Regions from separate parts of the Cyanobium sp. NS01 genome, predicted to be linked through region 2. Evidence: riboswitches for the same ligand, from Rfam matches in the RefSeq annotation. Region 2 holds a riboswitch; the other holds the start of a gene.
What was found. A riboswitch is a leader RNA that binds a small molecule or an ion and turns the genes downstream of it on or off. The one in region 2 is predicted to bind cobalamin.
Positions count from the first base shown of each region.

Region 1 (6,877 bases), 850 kb from region 2:
GAAATGGGGGGGCGGTTTTCCGGCCCTGCCCCTTTCTCAGTCAACACTTCACGTTTCGTTACCCGGCTTGCCAGAGTTTTGGGAGATCTCCCTTGAACGATGACCACCGCCCAACTCCTCGAGGGCTTCGCCGGGCTCACCGGCTCCCTGATGGCCCTCTGGCTGCTGCGCCTGAACCGGCCCGACCTGGCCCCGGCCGAGACCGCCGGCCCGCTCACCCGCCTGTTGCAACGTCCGGCTGTGCAGGGCGGTTTGAGCCGCTATGTGCTCGAGAAGGGCACTGCCGCCAACCTCGGCCTGCTGGCCCTGCGGCTGGCGATCGGCCTGATGATGATTCACCACGGCCAGGACAAGCTCGCCAATCCCCAGGCCTTCGCCGACACCTATGTGGCGCCGCTGCACCTGCCCTTCCCCCTGCTGCTCGCCTACGTGGCCGGCTTCTCGGAGGTGGTGGGCAGCTGGCTGCTGATCCTGGGCCTGCTCACACCGCTGGGAGCCCTGGCGATCACCGGCACCATGGCCGTGGCCGCCTATCACCACATCCTCACCGCCGGGCTCAACATCTACGTGCTGGAGCTGGTGGTGCTGTACCTCGGCGGCAGCCTGGCCCTGCTGTTGCTCGGCCCTGGGCGCCTTTCCTTTGACGGCGCCATCACCGCTGAACTGGTGCGGGAGTCGGTCGATGGTCCCCGCGACGGCCGTCCGGCTGCCCAGCCCCAGGCAGTTGCCGTCAGCGCCGGTCAGGGAGCCTGAGCGCCCAGCCCCCACCCTCGGGGGCTGGACCATGGCTCCATGGTGCGCCTGCTCACAGTTCTGGGCTGCGCCCTGCGGCGCCGTCACCGCTGCCGGGATGGCAATGGCGAAGGCGAGGCCTGCGAATCGCTGCGCTGAGGGCCATGGGCCCGCACCGTGGCGATCTGGCGGTAATGGGGGCTGGCGGCGCTGTCCACCGCGAAGGCGGTCCAGGAGGCGGCAGCCGCAGGCTCATCGCTCAGCACCGGCCATTCGAGGCGGACCCCCGCGTAGGTGATCCCAACGCAGGTGAGGTCGGGGTCGTCGGCCATCAGGGACCAGAGCAAGTGCAGGGAGCTGCGGCGGTAGTCCGCTGGCGAGGGGCAGCAGCTGGGATCGGCGATGAAGCCGGGCGCCAGGGTGATGGCCTCAGCCCGCTCCCAGCAGAGGTAGGTGCCGTCGTCGGTGGGATAGAACCAGCAGGCTTCGTTCTCTGCCTGGTGCAGCGGGAAACGGTCCAGGGCGACGGCCTTTGTGCGGTCGTCTTCCAGCGCGTAGACCGCCAGCCACAACTGGGGCGGATCGAAGCGCGGGATCACCGCATCGCAATAGAGCTGGGTCGCGGCAGCCTGGGGCAGGCCATCGGGGATGCTGCCGTTGAAGGGAAGCGCCTCAAGGCCTGAGCCAGGATCGGCAAGGTCGGGGGGGGGGGCAGCCTCCGGCAGGGCATAGAGCCGGAAGGCCGCCGCTTGGCGGATGCCGTGGCGCTGGGCCAGGCTCAGCTGCTCCCAGTCGGTGTCGCCATCAGGAGGCAGGCCCGACTCAGGAGCCAGCACGAAAGCCAGTGACGCGGACATGAGCTGAGCTCCGGTTTCTGGGTGTACAGCCCCCCCTGGGGATCCAGCATGGCGGCGAACCCTCAGGCCAGCCGCGGCAACCGGCAGCCGAGCTGGATCACGCCCTGATCCAGAAGCCTGCCGAGGCGCAGGGCCGCAGCCTCCTCCACCCGGGAAAACTCCGTCTGGCGCCTGGCCAGCCAGCTCAGCTCTTCAGGAGTGATCACCCCGGTGGCCATCGACTCGAGAAACAGTTCGCCCATGGTCATGGCGATGTTACGAAGTGTGTTCATCCTGGCATTCTTCTGGGGGAGCCGTGAAGTGGGGGCGTTGCGAAGCGGCTGTCGCCTGGACGACCAAGGTCTGGCCCGAGACTGGCCGTCATGAACCGTCGCTCCCTGCTGGTGCTGCTCGGCCTGGCGACAGCCGGATCGGCCCAGGCCGGGCGGGCCAGGACAGGACGCGCCTCGCCAAGCCCGATCCGCGGCAGTGGCCGCAGCGGCGGGCTGCCCTTTCAGCCGGTGCCCACGCCGCTGCCCCTGCCCCTCGATGGCCTCAGCGCCGCGGAGCAGCGCCGCCACTACGGCCAGGTGCGCCTGGAGGATCGCCTCGTGGTGCCGGCTGGCTACCGGGCCGATCTGCTGGCGGTGTGGGGGGATCCGCTGGGGGATGGGAGCTTCGGATACAACAACGACCACCTCGCCTACCTGGCCCTGGCGCCGGGGCAGGCCCTGCTCACCGTCAATTTCGAGTACATCAGCCCCCTTCCCTGGGCGGAGGGGCTGGGTGAAGCCCGCGGCCTCAGCCTGCCCCTGGAGCAGCTCCAGGCGGCCCTGGCCGATCGCAACTCCCGGGTGGATGCCACCGCCCTGGCCAGTGGCGATCCCTTGCTGGCCATGGTGAAGGAGGTGGCCGGCGCTGCCCTTGAGGATCTCGGCATCGGCGTGGCGGGCCTGGAGCAGGGGCCCGAAGGCCGCTGGCGCCGCCAGCCAGGGCGCTTCGACCGCCGCATCAGCGGCCTCAGTGGCCTGCAGGATCCCGCCCAGGCCCTGCGCGCCAGTGGCCCGGCGGCGGCGGTGTTCCGCGCCGAGCGCCGCCTCGGCTACGACGACGGCCTCGGCGAGCGGATCATCGGCACCTTCGCCAACTGCGCCGGCGGCACCACCCCCTGGGGCACCGTGCTCAGCGCCGAGGAGAACATCCAAAAGGAGGTGTGCGAGGCGGTGTACGCCGATGGCTCCTCCCTGGATCCGTCTGAGCTCCCTTTCCACTGGGACGGCCGCAGGCTCCGCGGCCTGGGCAACCCCTTCGCCTTGGCGGGCAACAAGTACGGCTGGATCGTGGAGGTGGATCCACGCCGGCCCCAGCGGCCTGCGGTGAAGCACACGGCTCTGGGGCGCTGCCGCCACGAGGCCGTGGCCGTGAAGGCCCAGGCGGGCCAGCCCCTGGTGCTGTACTCCGGTTGCGACCGCCACGGCGGCCACCTCTACCGCTTCGTGAGCGCTGGCCGGGTCCGAGACCCCCTGGATCCGGCCAATTCCGCCCTGTTCAGCGCCGGGCGCCTGGAGGTGGCCCAGTTCGGTGCCGGCGGCCAGGGGCGCTGGATTCCGCTGCTGCCCTCCACCGCCCTGGCGCCCCAGCTCCCCAGCCACTACCAGCGCTGGGGCCTGAGCCAGGCCACGCGGCTGCCCGATCCCGACCGCCGCCAGCCCGGCGCCGTGGACCTCAGCAGCGATGCCGAGGTGAAGCGCTACCGCGAGCAGTTCAGCACCCTGGCCTCCCTCTACCCCGGCACAGGGGACGCCCAGCTCGGCGCGATCCTGATCGATGCCCATCTGGCCGCTAACGCCGTGGGGGCCACCGCCGCCGCCCGCCCGGAAGACACCGTGTTCGATCCGGCCACGGGCGATCTGCTGATCGCCTTCACGGCGGGGGGAGCCGATCGGGAGGGTCGGGCCGACCCCGCCATCTTCTCCGGCCCGGCCGGGGAGCCCACCTGGCCCCATGGCTGGGTGATGCGACTCAGCGAGAGCACGGCCAGCGCCGGCGGCTTCCGCTGGCAGATGGTGGCGGTGGGCGGCCTGCCCTGGGAGGGAGGCATGGGCTTCGCCAACCCCGACAACCTGGAGGTGGATGGGGCCGGCAACGTCTGGGTGGTGACCGACCGCTCCTCCGGGGCCAGCCCCGCCGAGGCGTTCGGCAACAACAGTTGCTGGGTGCTGCCGAGGCGCGGGCCGGCCCGGGGCGAGGCCCTCTGCTTCGCCACCGGGCCCATGGAGTGCGAGCTCACCGGGCCGTGCTTCGACAGTGCCGAGCACACCCTGTTCCTGGCCGTGCAGCACCCCGGTGAAGTGCACGGCAGCCGCAGGGCCCAGGAGGTCAGCCGCCACACCACCGCCCTGGTGGCTCGCGACGGGGCGGGTTTCGAGCAGGAGCGCTGGGTGCCAACCGGCTCGAACTGGCCCTCGGGCGTGCCCGGCAGGGTGCCGCGGCCTGGGATCGTGGCCATCAGCCGCCAAACCGGCGGGCCGCTGTTGCCCTGAGCGATGTCTCTGTTCTCCTGGCTGGTGATCGTGCATGCCCTGGCCGCCACGGTGTGGACCGGCGGCCACCTGGTGCTGGATCTGGGGGTGTTGCCCCGGGCCCTGCGCCAGGCCAGCGCCGCGCCGATCCGGGCCTACGAGGAGGTGTTTGAGCCCCTGGGGCTCACCGCCCTGGCGATCCAGGTGATCACCGGCCTGGCCATGGCCTGGATCTACCTGCCGGGCCTGCAGGGGCTGTTCAACCCGGCGAACCCGATCGCCGTGCTGGTCGGCACCAAGCTGCTGCTGCTCGCCGCCACCGTGGCCCTGGCCCTGGACGCCCGGCTGCGCCTCATCCCTAACCTCAGCGACGCCAGGCTGGGCCCCCTGGCCTGGCACATCCGCGCCATCACAGCCCTGGCGATCGCCTTCGTGGTGGTGGGCGCCGGCATCCGGCTGGGGGGCTTCAGCTGAACAGGGGCAACGCCCGGCAGGGCCCACCCGCCAGCATGGTGGTAACGCCCTGAGCCCATGCTGCTTCCCTGTCCCTTCGGCCCCCTCACCACCGCGGCCATCACCGCCAAGGCCGCCGGCCTGCAGGCCACGGTGCTGCTCCTGCTCACCCTGCTGATCAAGGCCCGCATCCAGATCAAGGCCGCCTCGGCCCTGGGGCTGTTTCTGCTGGCCCTGCAGACGCTGGGGTTCTTGGCCGTGGCAGGAGGTCTTGGCGCGCTGGCTGTAGGCGGAGCAGCTGTGGGTGGTGCGGGGCTGGCGTTCCAGCGGCGCTCCGGCCAAGCGGCGTGAGGGCGTGGCTCTTTGAGGTCGTGAGCGTTTGACCGAGCTCCCCCCCTGGCGCCCCCTGCTGCGGGCCGCCCGTGAGCGAGAAGGACGCTCCCCGGCGGCCCGCTGGCTGCAACTGGCCACCGCCGCCGCCGCTGGCGGCTGGAGCAGGGCTGGCGCGAGGAAGACCTGAATCCCTGAGATCAGGTCTGTGGGATCAGGTCTGCGGCCGAATCGCCGCAGCAGGAGCACAATGGGAGCGGAGTGGTTTTCGAGCCTCTGGCCCGGAAGGCAACGAGGAAAGTCCGGTGCAACTCCGGCACTGTCCCGCAGCTGTGATGGAGAGACCTGCTCCTGAGTCAGAACGCTCGCCGCTTTGAGTTCTTTCCTGCCCGGCGCGGAAACCGGGAGAAACCATGCAACACCTCCGCTCCAGCCGCTCCCTCGGCCTTCTGGTGGCCCTGGCCACCGCCACGACCCTGCTGCTCGGCCAGCCGGCCCAGGCCCACAACGTGGCCTCAGGCGGCCTGGTGGGAGGCTTCCTGCATCCACTGGCGGGCACCGACCACCTGCTGCTGCTGATCGCCGTTGGCGCCGCGGCCTCCTACCTCTCGGCCGAGCTGCTGCTCTGGGGGCTGGCTGGCGCCCTGGCTGGAGGCGTGTTCGGCGCCATGGGCGGCGGGCTGCCTGGTGCCGAGCTGCTGGCGACCCTGGCCATCCCCGCCGTGGCCCTGCTGGTGCTGCGCAGCCAGAAGTCGCCGCGGGCTCCGGCCCTGGAGCTCTGCGGTGCCCTGATCGCTGCAGCCGTGGCCGTGCACGCCATGCTCCATGGTCAGGAGGCTCCGGCCGGTGCCGCCTCAGCGCTGTGGTGGGCGGGTTCCTTCTCCGCCTCGGTGCTGGTGAGCGGCAGCAGCTATCTCGTGCTGCGGCAGCTGCCCAGCCGCTGGACCGCCGCCGTGGCCCTGCTGCTCGCCGTCGCTGGCGCGGCCCTGATCCTCGGCCCGATCGCCTTCGCTGCCCGCTGAACACCGCAGAGGCGTCAGTTGGCTGACATCTGCACCAGACTGGCCGTGACGGTTCCAGTGGTTCACACCCTGGACGCAAGGAGGAAAGTCCGGTGGGGAGAGGGTTCTTGGACCCTCTGCGAGTCCGGCGCTGTCCCGCAGCTGTGATGGGGTTCGCTCCTGGGAGCACCCCTCAGTCAGAACGCTCGCCGTTGTGATCACCCCTCACCCCCGGCGCGGACCGGGTTCCACGATGAGCCAAGCCTTTCTATCCAGCCCCGGAAGCCACCCGCCTTCAGCCTGCCAGGGCCTGCCCGAGCGCTGAGACGCGCCGCAGACGTTCACGTCCCCAACAAGCACTCCAGGGCCTGACCGGGCCGGCGCCAGGCTCTGGTGTCCGCGCCGGCTGATCCGCTCGTGCCGTGATGCCCCCCTCGCCCTCCTGCATGACCACCGATCTCCGGCCAGCCGACTTCGTGCTGGCCCCCTATGCCCGCAGCAGCAACTGGCGCGGCGCCTATCAGATCCTCAGCGCCGTGGGCCCCTACCTGGCCTGCTTGGCCCTGGCCATCCATCTCGCCCAGCGGGCGCCCTGGGCCGTGCCCCTGCTGGTGATTCCCCTGGTGCTGTTCTCGCTGCGCTGCTTCTCCCTGATGCACGACTGCGGCCACCATTCCCTGTTCCGCAGCCGCTGGCTCAACCGGGTGGGGGGCTTCATCCTGGGGCTGGTGAATGCCATTCCCCAGCTGGCCTGGTCCAACGACCACGCCTTTCACCACCGCACCAATGGCGACTGGGAGCGCTATCGCGGCGTCACCGACCTGATCACCACCGACGACTACGCCCAGCTGAGTGCCAGGCAGCAGGCCACCTACGCCTTGCTGCGCCATCCGCTGATGGCCCTCCCCGGTGGCTTCTACTACCTCGCCATCCAGCCCAGGCTGGCGCTTCTCAAGGAGATCTCCCGGGCGGTCCGGGCCCAGGCCGTGCCGCGCTCGGCCGA
Region 1 is NZ_CP047940.1:2,159,875-2,166,751, reverse strand. Features, by position in the region: gene CyaNS01_RS11310 (DoxX family protein) at 100-753, shown strand; gene CyaNS01_RS11305 (hypothetical protein) at 837-1,589, opposite strand; gene CyaNS01_RS11300 (hypothetical protein) at 1,652-1,861, opposite strand; gene CyaNS01_RS11295 (PhoX family phosphatase) at 1,952-4,111, shown strand; gene CyaNS01_RS11290 (CopD family protein) at 4,115-4,564, shown strand; gene CyaNS01_RS11285 (hypothetical protein) at 4,622-4,894, shown strand; partial or broken gene CyaNS01_RS11280 (pyridoxamine 5'-phosphate oxidase) at 4,923-5,030, shown strand; cobalamin riboswitch at 5,119-5,261, shown strand; gene CyaNS01_RS11275 (HupE/UreJ family protein) at 5,287-5,895, shown strand; cobalamin riboswitch at 5,928-6,103, shown strand; gene CyaNS01_RS11270 (fatty acid desaturase) at 6,321-6,877, shown strand, end outside.
Region 1: another riboswitch for cobalamin. It lies ahead of CyaNS01_RS11275 (HupE/UreJ family protein); the one in region 2 lies ahead of CyaNS01_RS06820 (energy-coupling factor ABC transporter permease).

Region 2 (6,877 bases):
TAGGCGCCGTAGAGCAGCTGCTGGCCCGTCTGGCCGCGGGCGTAGAAGGTGCGGCTCACCAGGGCCCCGCCGAAGTTGCGGGTGGCCAGGCTGCCGCCGTACTCCCGGGCGAAGGGCACGCCCTGGGCCACGCACTGATCAATGATGCCGCTGCTGATCTCCGCCAGCCGCCAGCAGCCCGCCTCGCGGGCGCGGAAGTCGCCGCCGCGCACGGTGTCGGCGAACAGGCGGCTGATGCTGTCGCCATCGGCGGCCCGGGGACGGGCGGCATTGATGCCCCCCTGGGCCGCCACTGAATGGGCCCGGCGCGGGCTGTCATGGAAGCTGAGCAGCCGCACCTGGTAGCCCTGTTCGGCCAGGGTGGCCGCCGCCGAGGCGCCGGCCAGGCCGCTGCCCACCACCAGCAGCCGCAGCTGCCGCTTGCGCTGCGGGCTCACCAGGGGCAGCCCCTCCTTGCAGTGCTGCCAGGCCTGCGGCAGCGGACCACCGGGCAGCTGGGCATCGGGCAGTCCGCTCATGGCCCCGGCTGCAGAGGCAGCCCCAGGCCGAGGGCCAGCGCCACGGATACCGCCGCGAAGCCGATGGCCACCACCAGGGCCAGCAGGCGCCCCGCCAGGCGGATGCGGGGGCCGTTGCCGGCATCGAGCAGGCCCAGGCTGCGGTGGGCGGCCTCCGAGCCATGCAGCAGATGCAGTCCCACGGCGGCGGCGGCGGCGAGGTAGAGGGCCAGCATGGCCGGCTGGCGCAGCACTGCCTCGAGGGCGGCCCGTTCGGCCCCCTGCGGCGGGCGCGGCCAGCGCAGCTGGCCCAGATGCACCGCCAGAAAGAGCAGCAGCCCCACGCCGCCGATCGCCTGGCTGCGGGCCGCCAGAGCCGCCAGCGGCTGGCCGCGACGGCTGCTGAGGCTGGCGCTGTTGCCGGCGCGACGGTTGGCGATCACCTTGGCCAGCCCCAGGCCCAGATGCAGCAGTGCCGCAGCCAGCAGGGCCAGCTCCACCAGGGGCAGCCAGGCGGCGCGATGCAGACCGGCCGCATAGGCCTCAAAGCGCTCGGGGGCCAGCACCGCCGGCAGCACGCCGGCCAGATGCACCAGCAGGAACAGCACCAGCAGCAGCCCCGCCCCCGCCGTGCCCAGCCTCAGCGTGGTTGCGCCCATCCCCGTGGCCACCGTTGATCGGCTGCGGTGTTGAGCCCATGGTATGGAGAACAGCGCCCCTGACACCGCATCCACTCAGTACATCTGTACTAGTCTGTGGATTGACGATCCCCGCGGCGTGGCCGACATCTCCAGGCGCCGCCCCAACAGCCAGGCCAGCTCACACGCCAGCGCCCAGGCCAGAAGCCAGGCCACCGCCCAGCCAGGCCTCAACCTGCAGCGGCTGCTGGTGCCCCACCCCGGCGCCACCCTGCTGCTGCGGGTGGCCGGCGACTCGATGCGCGATGCCGGCATCCGGCACGGCGACCTGCTGGTGGTGGACCGGCAGCTCGAACCGCGGGCGGGCCTGGTGGTAGTGGCCCTGCTCGATGGCGGCTTCACCGTGAAACGCCTGGCCGGCCGCGGAACCCGGCAGTGGCTGGAGGCGGCCCATCCCGCCTACCCGTCCCTGCCGCTGCACCCGCATCCCGACGCCCGCATCTGGGGGGTGGCCACCCATGTGATCCGCCGCTGCTGAGGGGGCCATGCCGACCAGCACGGCCATCGCCCTGATCGATGGCAACAACTTCTATGCCTCCTGCGAGGCGGTGCTGGAGCCCGCCCTGCTGGGCCGGCCGCTGGTGGTGCTCTCCAACAACGACGGCTGCATCGTGTCGCGCAGTGCCGAGGCCAGGCGGCTCGGCGTCGCCATGGGCCAGCCCTACTTCCAGGTGCAGCGCCAGCTGGAGCGCCTCGGCGTGGTGGTGCGCAGCTCCAACTACGCCCTCTACGCCGACATGAGCCAGCGGCTGATGGCCACCCTGGAGCGCTGGGTGGAGGAGCTGGAGATCTACTCGATCGACGAGGCCTTCGGCCTGCTGCCCCGGCCGCCGGGCAGCGATCTCACCGCCTGGGGGCTGGAGCTGCGGCGGGCGGTGCAGCGGGAGCTGGGGCTGCCGGTGGCGGTGGGCCTCGCCCCCACCAAGGTGCTGGCCAAGCTGGCCAACCGCCTCGCCAAGGGGCAACCGGCCCATGGCCATGTGTTCGACCTGGGAGCCTGCAGCGACCCCTCCGCCTGGCTGCAGCAGGTGGCGATCGAAGACGTGTGGGGCATCGGCCGACGCCTGGCCCGCTGGTGCCGGCTGCGGGGCGTCGCCCATGCCCTCGCCCTGCGCGACATGCCGAGCGGTGAGCTGCGCCAGAAGTGCGGCGTGGTGGGCCTGCGGCTGCAGCAGGAACTGCGGGGCCACCGCTGCCTGCCGCTCACCCTGGTGCCAGCGCCGAAGCAGGAAACCTGCGTGAGCCGCAGCTTCAGCCAGCCGGTGCGCACGGCCGCGGAGCTGCGCCAGGCGGTGGCCACCTACACGGTGCGGGCGGCCGAGAAGCTGCGCCGCCAACGGCAGCGGGCCGGGGCCCTGAGCGTGTTCGTGCGCAGCAACCCGTTCAACGGCACCAGCTTCTACAGCAACAGCGCCACCCTCACCCTGGCGCTGCCCAGCCAGGACACCGCCGTGCTGCTGGCGGCGGCCCTGCCCCTGGCCGAGGCCCTGTTCCGTCCCCAGCACCCGCTGCAGAAGGCCGGCGTGCTGCTGCTGCAGCTGCAGGGCGAGGAGCTGCTGCAACACCACCTGCTGCAACCGATGCCGCCGGAGCAGCAGCAGCGCCGCGCTGCCCTGATGGCCGCCGTGGACCGGCTCAACCGCCGCTACGGGCGCGGCACCGTGCAGTGGGCCGCCTGCGGACTGCAACCGCCCTGGGCGATGCGGCGCGACAGGCTCTCCCGGGCCGCCACCACGCGGCTGGAGGCGATCCCACGGGTGCTGGCGCAGTGACAGGCGGGATCAGCGCTGCGGCCGGGCTCGTCGTGGGGCGGAACTCAGGGCAGCTGCGCCAGGCAGGCCTCGATCATCGCCGCCGTGACCGGAATCGTCTCCAGCTCATCGGCGTTGTCGAGGAAGGCGTCAAAGGAGGCGTAGCGACGGATGCAGGGAGCGGCGCCGGGGGCGCTGCAGGCGGCGGCCCAGTCGCCGTCGTCGGGCTTCACCAGGGCATAGGCCATCAGGGCCTCCTCCAGATCGCCGCCATCACCGATGCCCTCGCCGTGCCAGAGCACTTCGAAAAAGTCCATGGACGCGGGGGGAACACGGAGCACCCAGGTTACTGAGCACGCCGGCCTCCCTGAAATCGGACACGAAACCTGAAGCGGGGCGAGAAAGAGCTGAGCCGCCATGGGTATGCTCGGATTCAGAACGGTTCCGGCGGGGTTCAGCCGCCGGAGGCAACAGGGAAAGTGCCGTTGAAATCGGCCGCTGTCCCGCAACTGTGTTTCAGGGTCCCAGGACCCTGATCAGTCAGAACACCTGCCGTTCTTCACAACTCAACTGTCTTACCTGCGAGGTACAGAGTGAAGACCACGCCAGCAAAGCTGGCCAGCCTGTCGTTGATGGCTGCGCTCAGTTTCTGCCTTGTTCTGTTAACGCCTGCCCCGGCGCAGGCGATGCACATCGCCGAGGGCTTCCTGCCGCTGCAGTGGGCCGTGGCCTGGTGGCTGATCTCGCTGCCCTTCCTGGCGGTGGGCCTGCGGTCGCTGACGCGCATCAGCCGCAGCCACCCGGAGCTGAAGCTGCTGCTGGCCCTGGCCGGCGCCTTCACCTTCGTGCTCTCGGCCCTGAAGATTCCCTCCGTCACCGGCAGCTGCTCCCACCCCACCGGCACCGGCCTGGGCGCGATGCTGTTCGGCCCCACGGTGATGACCGTGATCGGCAGCATCGTGCTGCTGTTCCAGGCGCTGCTGCTGGCCCACGGTGGGCTCACCACCCTGGGCGCCAACATCTTCTCGATGGCGATCGTGGGGCCCTTCGTGGCATGGGGCGCCTTTCAGCTCTTCAGCAGCAGCGGCCACAGGCGCCTGGCGGTGTTCGCCGCCGCCGCCCTCGCCAATCTGGCCACCTACGTGGTCACCGCTGGCCAGCTGGCGATCGCCTTCCCCGCCGCCAGCGGTGGGGTGATGGCCTCATTCCTGAAATTCGGCAGCATCTTCGCGATCACCCAGATTCCCCTGGCCATCACCGAAGGCCTGCTCACCGTGCTGGTGTGGAACTGGTTGCAGTCCTATGGCCAGCCCGAGCTCAAGACCCTCCGCCTGCTCCACCAGGAGAGCTGACCCCATGACCGATTCTGGAAAGCAACGCCCCCAGGGCAACTGGCTGCTGGTGCTCGCCGTGGTGGCCCTGAGCGCCCTGCCCGTGCTGGTCGTGCGCGGCGAATTCTCCGGCGCCGACGGCCAGGGCATGGACGCCATCAGCGAGATCCAGCCCAGCTACAGGCCCTGGTTCAACGCGGTGGTGGCGTTGCCCAGCGGCGAGGTGGAAAGCCTGCTGTTCGCCAGCCAGGCGGCCCTTGGCGCCGGTGTGATCGGCTACGTGATCGGGCTCTACAAAGGACGCGCTCTGAACAGGGGCGATGAGTCACCGGATTGACGCCCTGGCCTACGGCAACCGGCTGCGCTGGTTGCCCCCGGGGCAGAAGCTGGCCTTTGCGGCGGTGCTGCTGCTGCTGGGGCTGGTGGCACCTCCGCTGGTCCAGGGCCTGATCAGCCTCTGGCTGGCGCTCTGGATCGTGGTGTACGCCGCGATCCCGGCGCGGCTCTACCTGCCGCTGCTGCTGCTGCCGCTGGGGTTCGCCATCGCCAGCCTGCCGGCCCTGCTGCTGCAGGCGGTGCCGCTCGACGCCTTCACCGCCACCGCTCGCGGGGACGTGTGGCAGCAGCTGGCCCGGCCCCTGGCCGGCGGCTGGATGGTTTACGTGAGCCAGCAGGGGGTGGGGCAGGCCGCGCTGCTGATCAGCCGCTCGCTGGCCGCCAGCAGCTGTCTGATGTTCGTGCTGCTCACCACGCCCTTCAGTGAGCTGATCGCTGTGCTGCGGCGCCTGCGACTGCCGCCCCTGCTGCTGGAGCTGCTGGTGCTCACCTATGGCTTCATCTTCACCCTGATGGGCATCGCCAGCGAGCTGTGGGTGGCGCAGCAGGCCAGGGCCGGGAGGCGCGGCTGGAGGCAGCGACTGAAGAGTCTGGGGGTGCTGGTGGCCCAGTTATTGCATCGCTCCCTGGCGAGCTACCGGGGCCTCGCCATGGGCCTGGCGGCCCGGGGGTTTGACGGCGAGCTGCGGGTGCTGGCTGCAGAGCGACACCGGGGCTCGCCGCGCCATCAGCGAGAGGCCATCGCCGGCTGTGCCCTGCTCGGTGCCCTGTCCTTGGGGCTGGGGCGATGACTCCAGCGCAGCCCCCCGATGGCGGCAAGCCGGCAACAACCCTGCTGCGCTTCGAGGCGGTGGGCTTCCGCTACCCCTGCGCCCTCGAAGCGTGCATCAGCGGCCTCAGCCTGGACGTGCCCGAGGGGTGGCGCTGCGGCCTGATCGGCGACAACGGCTGCGGCAAAACCACCCTGTTCCTGCTGGCCAATGGCCTGCTGCGCCCTCAGCAGGGCCAACTCCGCTGGCGAGAGGCACCAATCCGCTACGCGCGCGGATCCCTGCGCCGCCTGCGCCAGCAGGTGGGGCTGGTGTTTCAGAACCCGGAACATCAGCTGGTGGCCACCACGGTGGAGGAGGACCTCTCCTTCGGTCTGGTGAATCTGGGCCTGGATGAGGCTGAAATCCGCCGCCGGATGCAACAGGCGGCGGAGACCTTCGGGCTGGAGGCCTTGCTGGAGCGCCCCACCCACATGCTCAGCATGGGCCAGAAAAAAAGCCTCTCCCTGGCCGATGTGATGGTGCTCGAGCCCGAGCTGCTGCTGCTCGATGAGCCCACCGCCTATCTGAGCCCGGGCCATGGCCGGGCGTTGCTGCAGCAGTTGCAGCGGATTCATGCCAGCGGCACCACCATCCTGGTGGCCAGCCATGACATGGAGTTCCTGAACAGCTGGGCCGACTGGCTGTTCGTGATCGAGGGCGGGCGGCTGGTGCTGGAGGGCACACCCGCCGATATCTTCGCCCGCCGCGATCAGCTCGAAGCCCTGAATCTGGGCGTGCCACCAAGCCTTGACCATTCGTTAATCAGGCGATAGGGATCTGACCATTTCATGCGGCTAACAAGGGAGTGACTTCCCCGTCCACTCCCAACCCATGACGTTCGCCAAGAAAGCCTGCATCGCCATCGGCGCCACGGCTGCCGGTCTGACGGCAGTCACCGCCGTGATCCATCCCTCCCTGGCCCAGGCCACGATCAGCGGTGCCGGCGCCAGTTTCCCGGCGCCCTTCTACCAGAGAGCCTTCGCCGGTGTGGCCAACAGGGTTCGCGTCAACTATCAGTCGGTGGGCTCAGGTGCCGGGGTGCGTCAGTTCGTGGCCGGCAGTGTGGATTTCGGCGCCACCGATGAGCCGATCAGGTCTGCAGAATCGGCCAAGGTGAAGCGAGGTGTGGTGCAGTTCCCCGCCGTGGGCGGCACCATCGCTGTGGCGTTCAACAAAGCCGACTGCGCCAAGCTGAATCTCACCCAGAAGCAGCTGGTGGATATCTTCCTGGGCAGGATCACCAGCTGGGAGCAGCTCAGGTGTGGTCGCGGCAAGATCACCGTGGTGCATCGCTCCGACGGCTCCGGCACCACGTTCGCCTTCACCAATTCCCTGAGCGCCTTCTCGCCCGAATGGAAGCGCAAGGTGGGAGAGGGCAAGGCGGTGAAGTGGCCTGTGGGTCTGGGCGGCAAGGGCAATGAAGGCGTCGCCGGCGTGCTGACCAACACCCCA
Region 2 is NZ_CP047940.1:1,308,739-1,315,615, forward strand. Features, by position in the region: gene CyaNS01_RS06795 (fumarate reductase/succinate dehydrogenase flavoprotein subunit) at 1-518, opposite strand, end outside; gene CyaNS01_RS06800 (succinate dehydrogenase) at 515-1,156, opposite strand; gene CyaNS01_RS06805 (LexA family transcriptional regulator) at 1,200-1,673, shown strand; gene CyaNS01_RS06810 (Y-family DNA polymerase) at 1,681-2,967, shown strand; gene CyaNS01_RS06815 (hypothetical protein) at 3,012-3,263, opposite strand; cobalamin riboswitch at 3,369-3,518, shown strand; gene CyaNS01_RS06820 (energy-coupling factor ABC transporter permease) at 3,633-4,298, shown strand; gene CyaNS01_RS06825 (energy-coupling factor ABC transporter substrate-binding protein) at 4,303-4,614, shown strand; gene cbiQ (cobalt ECF transporter T component CbiQ) at 4,598-5,404, shown strand; gene CyaNS01_RS06835 (energy-coupling factor ABC transporter ATP-binding protein) at 5,401-6,198, shown strand; gene pstS (phosphate ABC transporter substrate-binding protein PstS) at 6,257-6,877, shown strand, end outside.